Methanococcus maripaludis: one gene and its partner. The protein of the gene in region 2 binds, or shares a complex with, the protein of the main gene of each other region. Links are inferred from orthologs where the notes say so. Each region holds a gene or a part of one and is shown on either strand. Other genes may lie near its edges.

Region 1 (5,377 bases), on a different replicon or contig from region 2:
ATGAATCTATTTTTGAATTCACATTATATAATGAAACTCATAGATTATATTCTTTGGTGGTGTAATGAGCAAATTGGTACTTAATATGCCTTGCAGCACATTTACTCTTGAAACAATAATGTGTTGTGTGTTTGGACTGAAAGCATTTGACGTTGCAGTCTATTTTGAAATTTTAAAGTGTAAGCCTGCAAAAATAAATGAAATTGCAGAATCACTGAATAGGGAAAGAAGCACGATTCAAAGGTCTGCACAGAGTTTGATGAATGCAGGTATCATCATTAGAAAACAGATTAATATCAAAGAAGGTGGCTATTACTATAAATACGAAGCCGTTCCTTTTGCAGACGTCAAAGAACGGATTAAAAAAACCATGAGTGAATGGAGTCGGGATGTTTGCAAATGGGTAGATGAAATAGATGAAAAAGATGCCGATGAACTGATAAACAATTTAATTTAAAGTAATTAATAAAATATATGTGAAAATATGAAACTAACTTTTCTTGGAACCGGAGCGGCAATACCCACCAAATATAGGGCCCATCCATCAATTTCCTTAAAATTTGATGGAGAGATATTCTTGTTTGATTGTGGTGAAAATACACAAAGACAGATTATTTTTACAGATGTATCTCCGATGAAAATTAATAATATCTTTATTTCACACTTGCACGGCGACCATATCTTAGGAATCCCCGGACTTATGCAATCAATTGCATTTCAGGGCAGAACAAAGCCATTGAACATATACGGGCCAAAAGAAACTGCAAAAATGATTGAAAATATATTAAATGTGGGCTACCATTCAATCGATTACCCAATAAATGTCTATGAAATATCTGCAAAGTCCCCTGAAAAGATAATTTCAAGTGATAATTACGAAGTATTCAGTTTTCCAGTAGTTCACTCCGTTCCTGCACTTGCATATGTATTCAAACAGGTTAAAAAACCTAGAATGGATTTGGAAAAAGTAAATAAATTGGGAATTGAGATCGGGCCTGATTTAAAAAGGTTAAAAGATGGTTTTAATATTGAACTCAACGGAAAAATAATAACTCCAGATGACGTTACAGTTCCCCCAAAAAAAGGGATTTGCGTAGGATACAGTGGGGATACTATTCCCTTGAATGAATTTGCTGAATTTTTAAAAGAATTAAAATGCACGACGTTAATTCATGAAGCAACTTTTGATAAATCAATGGATAAAAATGCAAAAGAAACATTACATTCGACCGTTAGTGACGCATTAAACATTGCAAAACTTTCTGGCGTGAATACTGTAATATTAACACATATATCGGCAAGATATGACGAAATATCTGCTTATGAAAAAGACATTGTTGAATTTAAAGCAGAACATCCGGATTTACACATACTGATTGCAGAAGATTTAATGGAATATTCATTAAAAGGAAAATAGGTGAGACAAATGACTGAGTATTTTGAGTATGCAGGGGTTGAAAATACAGAAAATACCTTAAAATATGCAGTAGAACGGGCTAAATTAGGAATTTTTGACATTGTTGTAGCTTCTTCATATGGTGAAACTGCAAAAATGTTACTTGATAGTTTAGAAAAAGAAAATTTAAATGTAAATGTGGTTGTTGTAACCTATCATCGGGGCTTTTCTGGGCCCGATATTGTAGCAATGCCTGAAAATATTAAAAAAGACCTCGAAAAACGGGGTGCAAAAGTATTTAGCGGAACTCACGCTTTAAGCGGTGTTGAACGAGGAATTTCAAAAAGACTTGGTGGATATGGGCCAGTAGAAGTTATTGCACAGACATTAAAAACACTCGGACAGGGCGTTAAAGTATGCTATGAGGTAACAGTGATGGCTGCTGATGCAGGGCTTGTTTCAACGAAAAAAGAAATTATTGCAATAGGTGGAAGTAGCAGAGGTGCTGATTCTGCAGTCGTTATTTTGCCGTCAAATATGAATACATTTTTTGATATTGAATTAAGAGAATTGATATGCATGCCAAGAAATAAGAAAAAGCATGAATAGTTGAAAATACATGATATATGAAATGTTTAAAAATATACCTCAAAGGTGGTAAAATCGAAGAGGAAATAAAATTAACTCAAATGGTTACATTACACGGATGAGCTTGTAAACTTCCAGACACCGAACTTGAAAATTTAGTAAAAGGCATAATTTCTGAAGATGATTTAAAAAATACGAAAGTTGGCCTCGGAGACGATGCCGCAGTAGTTATAAAAAATGGAATGGCAATTGTAAAAACAATTGACGTTTTCACACCAATTGTAGATGACCCTTACCTTCAAGGACGAATTGCTGCATGTAATTCTACCAGTGATGTATATGCAATGGGAATTTCCGAAGTTATTGGCGGACTTGTATTTCTTGGAATTCCTCCAGAACTTCCTGTAAGCGTTGCGAAAAAAATGCTTCAGGGTTTTCAGGACTTCTGCCGAGAAAACGATACCACAATTATTGGTGGACATACCATTTTAAACCCCTGGCCTTTGATTGGTGGCGCAATTACTGGTGTAGGAAAAGAAGAAGATATCCTTACAAAAGCAGGATGTAAAAAGGGCGATGTATTAATTCTTACAAAACCGCTTGGAAACCAGAGTGCAATGGCACTATCTAGAGTTACTGAAGAATTTGAAGATTTAATCGATATCCCAAAAGAAGAACAAAAATACATCTTTGAAAAAACCATTGAACTGATGACAACGTCTAATAGAATAGCTCTTTTACATTTAAGAGAACTTGAAAATGAGTTGGGCGAAAAAATTGCAAATGCAATGACTGATGTTACAGGATTTGGTATTTTAGGTCACAGTCAGGAAATGGCTGAACAAAGCAATGTAGAAATTGAAATATCCTGCCTTCCAGTAATTAAGGGAACTCCAGAACTTGCTTCACTGTTTGGACATGGTCTTTGCTGTGGAAAGGGTGCTGAAACTGCCGGCGGTCTTTTAATTTCCACAAAACCAGAATATAAATATAAATTAATTCAGAAATTTGAAGAAAATAACGTTTACGCCTTTGAAGTTGGAAAAATAATAAATAATGGTGTTGGAATATCTAAATTATCCGAAAATGTTAAGATTTTAGAAATATAATGATAATCCGAACCTAAATTTAGGAGGATTATTATTTAATCAGCTACTTTAAATATATATTTGCATTCAGGGCAGATTATTTTCTTTCCCACAGAATTAAATTCTTTTCCGCATTTTGGACATTTTGTTTTATTTGTTTTTAATTTATCGAGATTTATTATTGTGTACTTGCTGATTTCACTTTTAAATTCCATGGTCTTCCTCTTACCAATAATATTTATATCTAGAATTATAATGGTTTATATAAGCTTATGCTAATTTAAAATTTATTTGGGAAAAAATGAGTTTAAAATCTTTAGCATTTAAAAATAGGGGCCAGATATCTCTTGAAGCAGGTGTTATTGTAATCGCCGTTGCAATGGTTGCAGTATTTGCAGCGTATCTTTATGTAAAAAGCACTGTAGAATCCGCAATTCAAATAAACGAAACTACAAATGGTACTATAGGGATATATAACAATGCAGTAAACAAATTAACTGAATCGGTTGGAAATTTAAGTAATAAGTAAATGGTGAAACTTTGAAAGAGCTAACTGGAAGAATTATTTCAAAAGGCGTCGTTGAAGGGGAAGCAATTGTTTCAAAATCGTCCATTTCATTTCTTGGTGGCGTAAATGAGGAAGGAATTGTAACTGATAAGGAAAATGAACTTTTTGGAAAAAGTATCGCAAACAAAATATTTGTATTTCCAACTGGGAAAGGAAGTACTGTTGGTTCTTACGTAATCTACGGGCTTGCTAAAAGAGGGCTTTTAAAAGGAATGGTAAATTTTGAGTCCGAACCAATTGTCGCAACTGGTGCAATTCTTGGAAAAATCCCGCTCGTGGATAAAGTTAATATAGATGAAATTAAAGATGGCGATATAGTAGTAGTTGATGGAAACACGGGAACTGTTAAAATAAAAGAACAGTAAACTAAAATATACTTTCCTACTATTTTGAATTTTTATTCATATTTTAAAATGTGAGATGAGACTATGAGGAAATCGAGAGACGCGAATCCATTTAAAGCAATGCCTACCATTTTATATCCTGATGAATTGTTAGACAAGGCATATAACCGATCTGAAAAGATTGCAGGAGAACTTAGAACAACTACAAGAGGATTAAGTGTCCCAAAATCAAGAATAATCGAAGATAACAAAATTAGAACTACTGCATCAGTTATTTCAGACAATCTTTTGAAAATTGTAGAAAAAACTCCTTCAATAGATAATTTAGACCCATTTTATAGGGAAATTCTTGAAATCATGGTTGGAAGCGACGAATTTAAAAAATCGCTTGCAGCAGTGCAGTGGGCATCTGAAATCGTGAAAAAATTAGGAACCCAGTATTCAAGAAAAGTTAAGAAAGCACCAAGCCCGCAAGCTACATCAATCGTTAGAAAAGAGTTTATCGGAAGGGTTTCATCAGTTTTAAAACAGATTTACCCAAACATGGCGTTTTTAGGTGTTGCAAGAAACAAGCTTAAAAATATTCCAACTGTGAAAAACTTACCTTCAGTTGTTATTGCAGGATACCCAAATGTTGGGAAATCAACACTCCTTAGAACACTTACAGATGCAGAACCAGAAGTAAATTCTTACCCATTTACAACGAAAGGATTGAATATCGGATATACTGAAGAAGGAATTCAGATAATCGATACTCCTGGAGTTTTAGATAGGCCTATTTATGAAAGAAACGATATCGAACTTCACGCGGTAGTTGCAATAAACTATCTTTCAGATATGATTTTATTCGTAATTGACCCAACTGAATTCTGCGGATTTACGATAGAAGAACAGTTCAATTTACTTGAGGAAGTTAGAAAAACATTTAACGCTCCAATTTTAGTTGCGCTAACCAAAATGGATGTTGATGAAATAGAAGGTTTAGATGCACTTGAAGAAGACCTTGGAGAATACGAAGTAATGAAAGTATCTTCACTTAAAAAAGAAGGAATCGTTGACTTAAAAGGTAGACTTTTAGATATTCTTGATGAACAAGGTTTAATGGACCTTTTAGAAGAAGAATAAAATTGATCTATTTTTTTTATTTTATTTTTTTAGGTTTTTGATAGATTGTAGCTTTTAAATCCGCCTACAAGTCGTTTTACTTTAAACCCTAACAGTTTTAATATCGTTGCAATCGACTGGCTTCTCATGCCGCCCCTTGCACAAAAGACTATTAAATTTTTATTTGGATCCAACTTTAAAGATTCTGAAACTATTCTTTTTATTCCATCCTGAATGATAACCCCTGCTTTAGCAATTGCAACTTCTTTTCCTTCGCTTTTATAGAGTT
Region 2 (7,858 bases):
TAAACATTAAAACTGTAAAATGGGACTTTAAAAACGAACTTCCAAGTGAATTTGTAAACAAATTTGACACCATATTTACTGATCCACCATATACCCTAAACGGCGCGGTACTTTTCATGTCCAGAGGTATCGAAGCACTCGGAGATAACGGTATATTGTATCTTGCATTCTCTCACAAGCCTGTAGAGGAATACATTGAACTGCAAAAATCAATCAACAATATGAACTTTTTAATTTACGAATTAATTCCCGGATTTAACTTCTATGAAGGAACAGAAATTATTGGAAACACCACATTTCTGGCAAGACTCGTTGGAAAAAATTTGAAAAAGATAGAAGTTAATTCTGAAAAAATATACACGGGAGAATTAAAACCAACTTTAAGATACTACCAGTGCATGAACTGCAAAAAAATCCACGAAGTTGGAGATAAAATAAAAAGAATAGAAGAGTTAACCTGTGAATGTGGTGGAAAGAAATTTTCGATGGTTAAACGATCGAAAGTAAAACAGAACTAACTAATATACTTAAAAATAAAAATTTTAAATTTTTTTAAAATAAAAAAAGAGAATTATTCTGTTAATAAAACAGCGTTTACAACACCATCTTGTCCAGGTCTTGAGGTAACTTTTGCTTTACCCATTTCTGTTTCGATGATTGCGCCTTTTGTCATAACGTTTCTTCTGATGTAGTGTTTGTTTGCTTTGTTGTCGAGAACTTTTGTTACAGCAACTTTTTTACAAACTTTGTTTGCTTGATCAAAGACGTTTGCGTAGTTTGTTTTTTCCAACTTAACTTTTAAGTTTGCGCCCCTGCATCTTACAATTTTTCTTTTGATTCTGTCTGAAATTTGTGTTTCTGCTGCAGGTCTTCCCATTTCTCTTTTATGTTTCTTTGCAGCTCTCCAGACTTTAGCTCCTGTTGAGAGCCTTCTGCTTGCTCCTTGCCAAATTGCCATGATTACACCTTATTCTCGTTTATTTTTTTAAAAAAATCGAAGTTTTTCCGTATATCTAATAAATTTTTTGAGAGAGTATGCGAGTATAATATGTGATTGCTATAATACTATAAAAAATTAACTGCATTTCAAAATAGGTTAAATAAGTATAATAGTTTGATTATTTTATTGAATCTTCAAATAAAAGCTTTAAAATCGCCATTCTTACAGGAACTCCATAAAATGACTGTTTAAAGTATCTTGCCTGTGGAATATTATCAACTTCAGAATCGATTTCATCAACCCTTGGAAGGGGGTGCATGATAACCACATTTTTGTTTCCAATATGCTCTTTTGAAAGACGATATATTCCTTTTACTTTGTAGTATTCGTTAACATCGACAAACCTTTCTTTCTGAATCCTCGTCATGTAAACAACATCAACATCGTCAATTTCAACGTCAGTCATTTCTGAAAGTTTTAGTTTTCCATCGATATCTTCAATTACTTCTCTTGGCATTTTAAGTTCATCAGGAGCAATTAATTTTATTTCCACACTTTTAAAGAGTGATAATGCCTGACACAACGAGTGAACGGTTCTTCCGTACTTTAAATCACCGATAAATGCGATTTTTAAATTTTCAATGTGTCCAACTTCTCTTTTAATCGTATACAAATCAAGAAGCGTCTGTGTCGGGTGCTGGTTTGATCCATCTCCAGCGTTTATAACCGGAACTTTTGAATTTTCACTCGAAAGTCGTGCAGCCCCTTCTGATGGGTGCCTTATTGCAATCAAATCGCTGTAACCACTGATTACTTTGATAGTATCTGCTAAAGATTCGCCCTTGGTTACAGAAGTATTTGAAATATCTGTAAAACCAATAACATTTCCGCCAAGTCGTTTCATTGCAGTTTCAAACGAAAGTCTTGTCCTGGTTGAGGGTTCATAAAAAAGAGTTGCGAGTATTCTTCCATTTAAAAAATCACAGTGACCGTTTTCATTTAAAATAGCTTCCATTTTTTCGGATTCGTTTAAAATATTCAGAATTTCTTCCCGACCGATGTCTCTCATCGAAATTAAATGCCTCATCAAACCACCGACATTTTTCATTAGTTATAAATTAAATATATATAAAATTATGGTGCAACATATATATGCAGACGAGGTGTATTAATGGAACCTGTTCAAATTATCGGGATTATTGTTGGCTTTATTGTTATTTTAAAAATTACAGTACAGGCTAAAAAAAGTGCGATTTCACCATTTACTGCACTAACCTGGATTTTCGGATGGATTTTTGTAATGTTTATGGTAAGTTTTCCAAATTTCCTTGGGAAAATTGCACATGTTCTTGGAATCGGAAGAGGTATTGATTTTTTAGTTTACTTTGGAATCATAATCCTGTTTTTCTTAGTTTACAAATCATATTTAAGGGCAGAACACCTTGAAAGAGAAATTACTACGATTGTTTCAGAAATTGCAATTAATGAAAGATACAATAAAAAAACAAAAGGTGAAAATGATGGAAAACTATGAATTAGTAATGGAAACTGCGCCTTATGTTCAGAATATGGAATATATAAGAGAATTAATTGAAGAATCAGCCGATATAAAAGAATTAAAAATAAAATTAGTTGAATTAATAAATAATGAACAGAACGTTCCAAAAAAGACGGATTTGAAAATTTTAATGGAAAAAATAGAAGAATTAGGCCTTTAATTTTTAGGCTTTCTAAATTCGTGTTCAAAATCTTTGTCGTAAAGTTTTGAATAATCATAATTAGTTGGATTTGTTACATTTCCAACAATTATAAGGGCTGTTTTTGTAATTCCTTCGCCTTTTACTTTTTCAGAGATATCGTTCAATGTTCCCCTGATTTTTTTCTCATCAGGCCATGATGCATGATATACTACTGAAACTGCGGTATCTTCAGGGTAACCGCCTTCGATTAACTCACTGCATACCTTTTCAATCATTCCTGTTCCAAGATAAATTGCCATTGTAGCGTTGTGTTTTGCGAGTGCGATTAAACTTTCTTTTGCAGGTTTTGGAGTTCTTCCTTCAGGTCGTGTAATTATTACTGTTTGTGAGACATCTGGAAGTGTCAGTTCTGATTTTAAAGTTGCAGCAGCTGCAAAAAGCGATGTAACTCCGGGAATGATATTTACATCAATTTCATATTTTTCCAATTCATCAATCTGCTCTTTTATTGCACCGTAGAGTGCAGGGTCTCCAGTATGAACCCTTACAACCGTTAAACCGTTATTGATTCCGTTTACTGCAACGTCAATTACTTCATCAAGTGTCATCGTTGCACTGTTGTAGATTTTTGCGCCTTTTTTATTGTATTCCAAAACTTCAGGATTAACAAGGGAACCTGCGTAAATTAAGATATCTGCACTTTCGATCGCGTTTTTTCCCTTTATCGTGATTAATTCCTTGTCTCCAGGGCCCGCTCCAACAATAATCATCTTTTTCATCATTTCACCGATTTATTAAAATTATTCAGTTGCTTTTTTCAAAATTTCATAAGTTGTTCCATATATCACGTTGCTTTTACAGAAACCGGGTAAATATGTTGCAGCCTTTCCAGAATTCGTTGCAACATTTTTGTAGCCCATATCTTCAATTGGGGCTACAACCATGCACGTGTCGACAACTACTTTTCCGCCAGCGTCTTCGATAATTTTTGTGTATCCCATCCTGTCAGCAATCGATTTCATGTGAATTGATGTGCATACCCAGACTTCTGCATTGAATTTAGCATTTTCTGCCTTAACAAACTCTGCAACTTCTTTGATTTCGTCGAGACTGCAGTGTGGGCATCCGATACAGATTAAATCTGGTTTTTCCGAAGTTTTGAAGTTTTCGTACTCTTTTTCAAAATCATCTTTTCCAATAACGACTTTTTCAAGGTTTCCAGTTTCCAGTCCCTTTTTTGCTTCTGGGGTTATTCCTTCAACGTGGTAGAGTGCAACACCGCCACTTGCTGCAAGTGCTGCTCCAAGTGATTTTAAATAATCATTTTTAATTGATTCGCAATTTTTAAATTTAAAGTATGGAATTCCGTTTTTTACAATTCTTCCGGTAATTCTTCCCAAAATTCCGTAAAATGAACTCGAATCCTCAAGTTCCATGTCAACTTCAAACACTTGCGTTGGAAGCCTGTTTTCAGTTAAATGGTACCCATAACATGGCGTTTTTCCAATAATTGCTGCTGCTAACGCAGAAGGTCCGCCTTCCCTGTTTGTTCTTGCACCAATTACAGAATTTACGTAAGCTACAGCAGATGATTCTGCCCATGCAACGTGTGAACCAAAAATTGGAACATTTCCAGTTAAATACGGTGTACAGGTACAGCTTATTTCAATTTCCATTCTTTTAAAACAATTAATTATTTCAAGTTGCTTTTTCGCAAAATCTTTTGGAAATTTAAGTTCATCGTATCTTATCAAATCCATTCCAGCAGGATTTAACGTTGTTGGAACAGATACCTTTAAACCCTGATCTGCAAGATCTTTTAAAAATTCCAGTCCTTTTTCACCGATAGTTTTATACGAAACACCGGAAACTTGTGCAGAAGATATATCTACTAATTTTTCTGCTCCGTAAATATCCCCTAAAGATACAAGTAAGTTCATGCAGGTTTCTAGGGCTTCCCCGTATTCTCCGGCATATAATTTTTCCTCTTCTCTCGTCAGATGCATAATTTTCACCTTTTACCTTACTAATTATGGAGTCCCAAAATATAAAAATAATGGAGATAGTTTTAACTCGTGAAAAAATGGAAATAACTGCAACACCGATAAGAACAAGATATATCGATAGAAACGAAGACTTTGTATCAGAATCCATCAATTCTTTAAAAAATGAAATTGAAAACGGATTTGAAATAAAAAACGGGGATTTTTTAGTAGTCAGTGAAAAATTTATCGCTACAAGTGAGGATAATTTTGTTGATGAAAGTTTGGCAGACCCGAAATTCTGGGCATATTTTACATACTACCTATCAAAATACGGCTGGGGATATGTTTTAGGCCCGCTTTTAGGTACCAGAGGAGATAGGGTTAAAAATTTAAGAAAAATGCCAAAAAAGGAAACATTGAAACACAAACAGGTTGTAATCGAAAATGTAGGATTAATATACGCACTAAAACCTGCGTCAGAAGGCGGAATTGATTTAACAAACGTTCCTGGAACTTATGCATCCCTCCTTCCAGAAAACCCTGAAAATTCTGCAAAAAAACTCCATAAACAAATAAAAGAAGACTTAAATCTGGATTTAACTGTCATGGTAATTGACACAGATGCAACGTACAGATTTTTTAATTGCTATGTAACTGCACTTCCAATTGCAATTGATGGAATAATTTCAAAAATAGGTGTTTTTGGATATATTTTGGGGAAATTTGGAAAAATACTAAATCAGGGAGGACTATGTGGCGCAACCCCGCTTGCAATTTCAGGAAACGAAAATTACAAAAAATACCCCTTAAAAACGATTCTATATATTGCAAACCTTTCGGATACTTCTCAGGTCCCATATACTAAATCAATACACGATTTGATGAAAAAATACAATACCTTTGAAATAACCGTTGATGTTTTAAAAGAGATGGAACACAGCCCGTTAGTTATTGTAAAATGCGAATAATTTAAAAAAGTAAAAAAATATTATTATCGTTTTGGTTCGTTTATTGCAGATTCTATTAATGATTGGATCATCAAATCATGCGATAATTTGTAAATATCAAACTCATTTTTATTTTCCACGTCTAAAAGTTCCAAAAGATCGCCTGAAAGCGAAGTTTCAATACATTTGCTTTTATCCAAAATATATACCTGTTTTCCATCTTCAAGTTCTACTTCGGTGCATTCTGACTTCAATGCCACAATTACAGGCGGTTCCTCAATTTCGGGCCTTTCTAATTTTATATCCGTAAAATCTGGATCATTTGAAGATACTTTCTCTTTTATCGAGTAACAAAGATCATTTATGTATTCCTGATTCCACGTCCTTCTTAAGTTAATTAATTCTCGTTCAAGACTTGAAAGAAATTCTTTTGGATATTCTTCAATTACTTCCCTTAAAAACTCCATATTATATTTTGCCTTGTCTGCAGCCTTTAAAATTATTTCGAGGTTCTTTCTCTCGATGTAGCCGGATTTTACCATTGCAATCGTTGCTTCTTTTGAGAGTTCTTCGTCTGAAAGTTTCAACCTTACATTATTAATATATCTGTTAATGTACTTTTGATCGTATTTTCCAAGATTGCCCACAATTCGAAGAGCCTGCTTTGAAATGTATTTATCAGGATTATTCATCAACACACAGACTTTTTTATAGTGTCTTGTAGTAACTTTCGGGCTGTATTTTGATAAATTGTAAAGAAGCGTGATTGAAGGATAAATTACGTCCAAATCTTCGTCCAATAATGGATTTATGTTTAAATTTTCAAATTTAAGTGGTTCTGTGTAGCTTAATTTATTCAGTGCCAGAAGCGAATATATCTTAGTGTATTTATCGGGAGAACTTGTAAATTCAAAAAGGGTATCGAGTGCATTTTTTAAGTATTCCGGATATTTTTCAGAGTATTTCCATATCGAATAAATTGAACTTCGTCTGATTTCTAAATCATCGCTTTTTAACGAATCTATCAATATTTTAGAAGTATTTTCATCGAGTTCGTAATCTTTAATATCCCCTAAAATCTTGATTACTTTTGACTTCAGTGCAGAATCGTTTGAATCTAAACAGGACAATACATCATTTTGGCAGCATTTTATCAGATCAGGGTTAATTTCCCCGATATTTTTTATTAAATCCATTAAAATTGCTTTTGAAGTTATTTTTTCGCGTAATATTTCAAATAAATCAATTTTTTCTTCGCATTTTGAATTTAACATTATTTTTGAAACTGCGTATGCTGTTGCGCAAATTACATCAATGTTTGAATCATCAAAACATTTTTTCAAATTTTCCATGTACTGTTTAATATTATCATAACATATGAGCCCAAAATCTCCAAAAAATAAAACTGCATTTTTTCGAATTCTCCAGTCAGGATTTTCCAATAATTCTGCAATTTTTGGGACTAATGGCAAAACTTCAGAAGGGCTCGCCTTTGAGACCATTGAAAGTGAATTTAATGCCGCCCATTTTATTTTAAAGTCACCATTTAGTGCTTTTTCATAACTGGGAATAAAATATTTTATAGATTCCCCATTTTCAAATGCGTATTTTCCAGCAGCAAGAACATCTTGAAAATTTGAAAAATCAAAACTTGTCATTCCTTTTTTATTTGCACTATTTTTCTGATTTAAATGGTATTCCGTTGATTTAAAAGATCCTATCATAATATCACGCTTTTAATAGTAATATTATTATGAATAGAATTGATTATATTCGTTTTTTGCATGTGTTTGTGTAGGTTAACAGTTTTTCACCAAATTTACCTACATAAGTACATACATAATTACATACAACATCAAATACAGCATTATATGCCAAAACAAGTGCAAAAAAGGTATATATTATAAAAAAACGACATATTTCTTCGGGAATATCCCCAAGAGAGATACATTATCTCAAGGATTCAGAACTAAAATTTCCATTGGGAAATGCCTAAATAGCCATTTCTTGAACTTTGGAGGTTCAAATATGAAAATAACAAAATTCATGAAAAGCAAAAAAGGTGCTTCTGGAATAGGTACCTTGATTGTTTTTATTGCAATGGTATTAGTTGCTGCAGTTGCAGCAAGTGTTTTGATTAACACAAGCGGATTTTTACAACAAAAAGCTTCAACTACGGGAAAAGAAAGTACCGATCAGGTTGCAAGCGGATTACAAGTCGACGGGGTTACCGGACTTGCAAGTACTACGTTAGACAAAATGGTAGTTTATATTACTCCAAATGCA

Evidence for each region. Proteins that work in one complex are often made in the same cells at the same time.
Region 1: the proteins of HNP90_RS02670 (region 2) and HNP90_RS03900 are in contact, whole or in part, in a crystal structure (PDB 7CNS), measured with the Thermococcus kodakarensis proteins. The link is inferred for Methanococcus maripaludis from one-to-one orthologs. Residues at the interface, in WP_011250200.1 of Thermococcus kodakarensis: Ile25, Ala28, Leu29, Ile32, Tyr33, Ala47, Gly48, Asn53, Ile54, Ala57, Glu60, Phe61, Leu62, Tyr99, Ser128, Glu129, Ser130, Asn145, Arg146, Glu147, Gly148, Gly149, Pro150, Ser151, Leu153, Tyr164, Leu201, Gly202, Asn203, Gly227; in WP_011250199.1 of Thermococcus kodakarensis: Arg6, Lys7, Ile8, Leu27, Gly28, Thr38, Arg58, Gly59, Lys60, Gly61, Ser62, Thr63, Val64, Ser66, Tyr67, Val68, Tyr70, Ala71, Lys74, Glu86, Ala87, Glu88, Thr89, Ile90, Ala92, Thr93, Ile96, Ile97.

The regions. Positions count from the first base shown.
Region 1 is NZ_JACDUL010000002.1:201,300-206,676, reverse strand. The notes cover bases 2,548-5,308. They hold HNP90_RS03900 (DUF126 domain-containing protein), read left to right. Parts: upstream 2,548-3,612; coding sequence 3,613-4,005; downstream 4,006-5,308. Other genes in these bases: HNP90_RS03890 (selenouridine synthase SelU-like subunit), read right to left, coding at 5,139-5,308; HNP90_RS03895 (NOG1 family protein), read left to right, coding at 4,069-5,109; HNP90_RS03905 (class III signal peptide-containing protein), read left to right, coding at 3,374-3,601; HNP90_RS03910 (hypothetical protein), read right to left, coding at 3,129-3,287. Also shown: HNP90_RS03930 (helix-turn-helix domain-containing protein), read left to right, coding at 65-457; rnz (ribonuclease Z), read left to right, coding at 485-1,417; HNP90_RS03920 (pyruvate kinase alpha/beta domain-containing protein), read left to right, coding at 1,427-2,005; more of HNP90_RS03890, read right to left, coding at 5,309-5,377. UniProt on the Methanocaldococcus jannaschii protein: Component of a hydro-lyase that catalyzes the dehydration of mevalonate 5-phosphate (MVA5P) to form trans-anhydromevalonate 5-phosphate (tAHMP).
Region 2 is NZ_JACDUL010000001.1:469,184-477,041, forward strand. Bases 2,544-5,409 are described here. They hold HNP90_RS02670 (aconitase X), read right to left. Parts: upstream 4,647-5,409; coding sequence 3,441-4,646; downstream 2,544-3,440. Other genes in these bases: HNP90_RS02660 (hypothetical protein), read left to right, coding at 2,544-2,658; cobM (precorrin-4 C(11)-methyltransferase), read right to left, coding at 2,655-3,419; HNP90_RS02675 (coenzyme F420-0:L-glutamate ligase), read left to right, coding at 4,697-5,409. Also shown: HNP90_RS02640 (bis-aminopropyl spermidine synthase family protein), read left to right, coding at 1-518; HNP90_RS02645 (30S ribosomal protein S8e), read right to left, coding at 572-958; pyrB (aspartate carbamoyltransferase), read right to left, coding at 1,119-2,027; HNP90_RS02655 (DUF2304 domain-containing protein), read left to right, coding at 2,112-2,474; more of HNP90_RS02660, read left to right, coding at 2,461-2,543; more of HNP90_RS02675, read left to right, coding at 5,410-5,593; HNP90_RS02680 (HEAT repeat domain-containing protein), read right to left, coding at 5,617-7,296; HNP90_RS09390 (archaellin/type IV pilin N-terminal domain-containing protein), read left to right, coding at 7,601-7,858. UniProt on the Methanocaldococcus jannaschii protein: Component of a hydro-lyase that catalyzes the dehydration of mevalonate 5-phosphate (MVA5P) to form trans-anhydromevalonate 5-phosphate (tAHMP).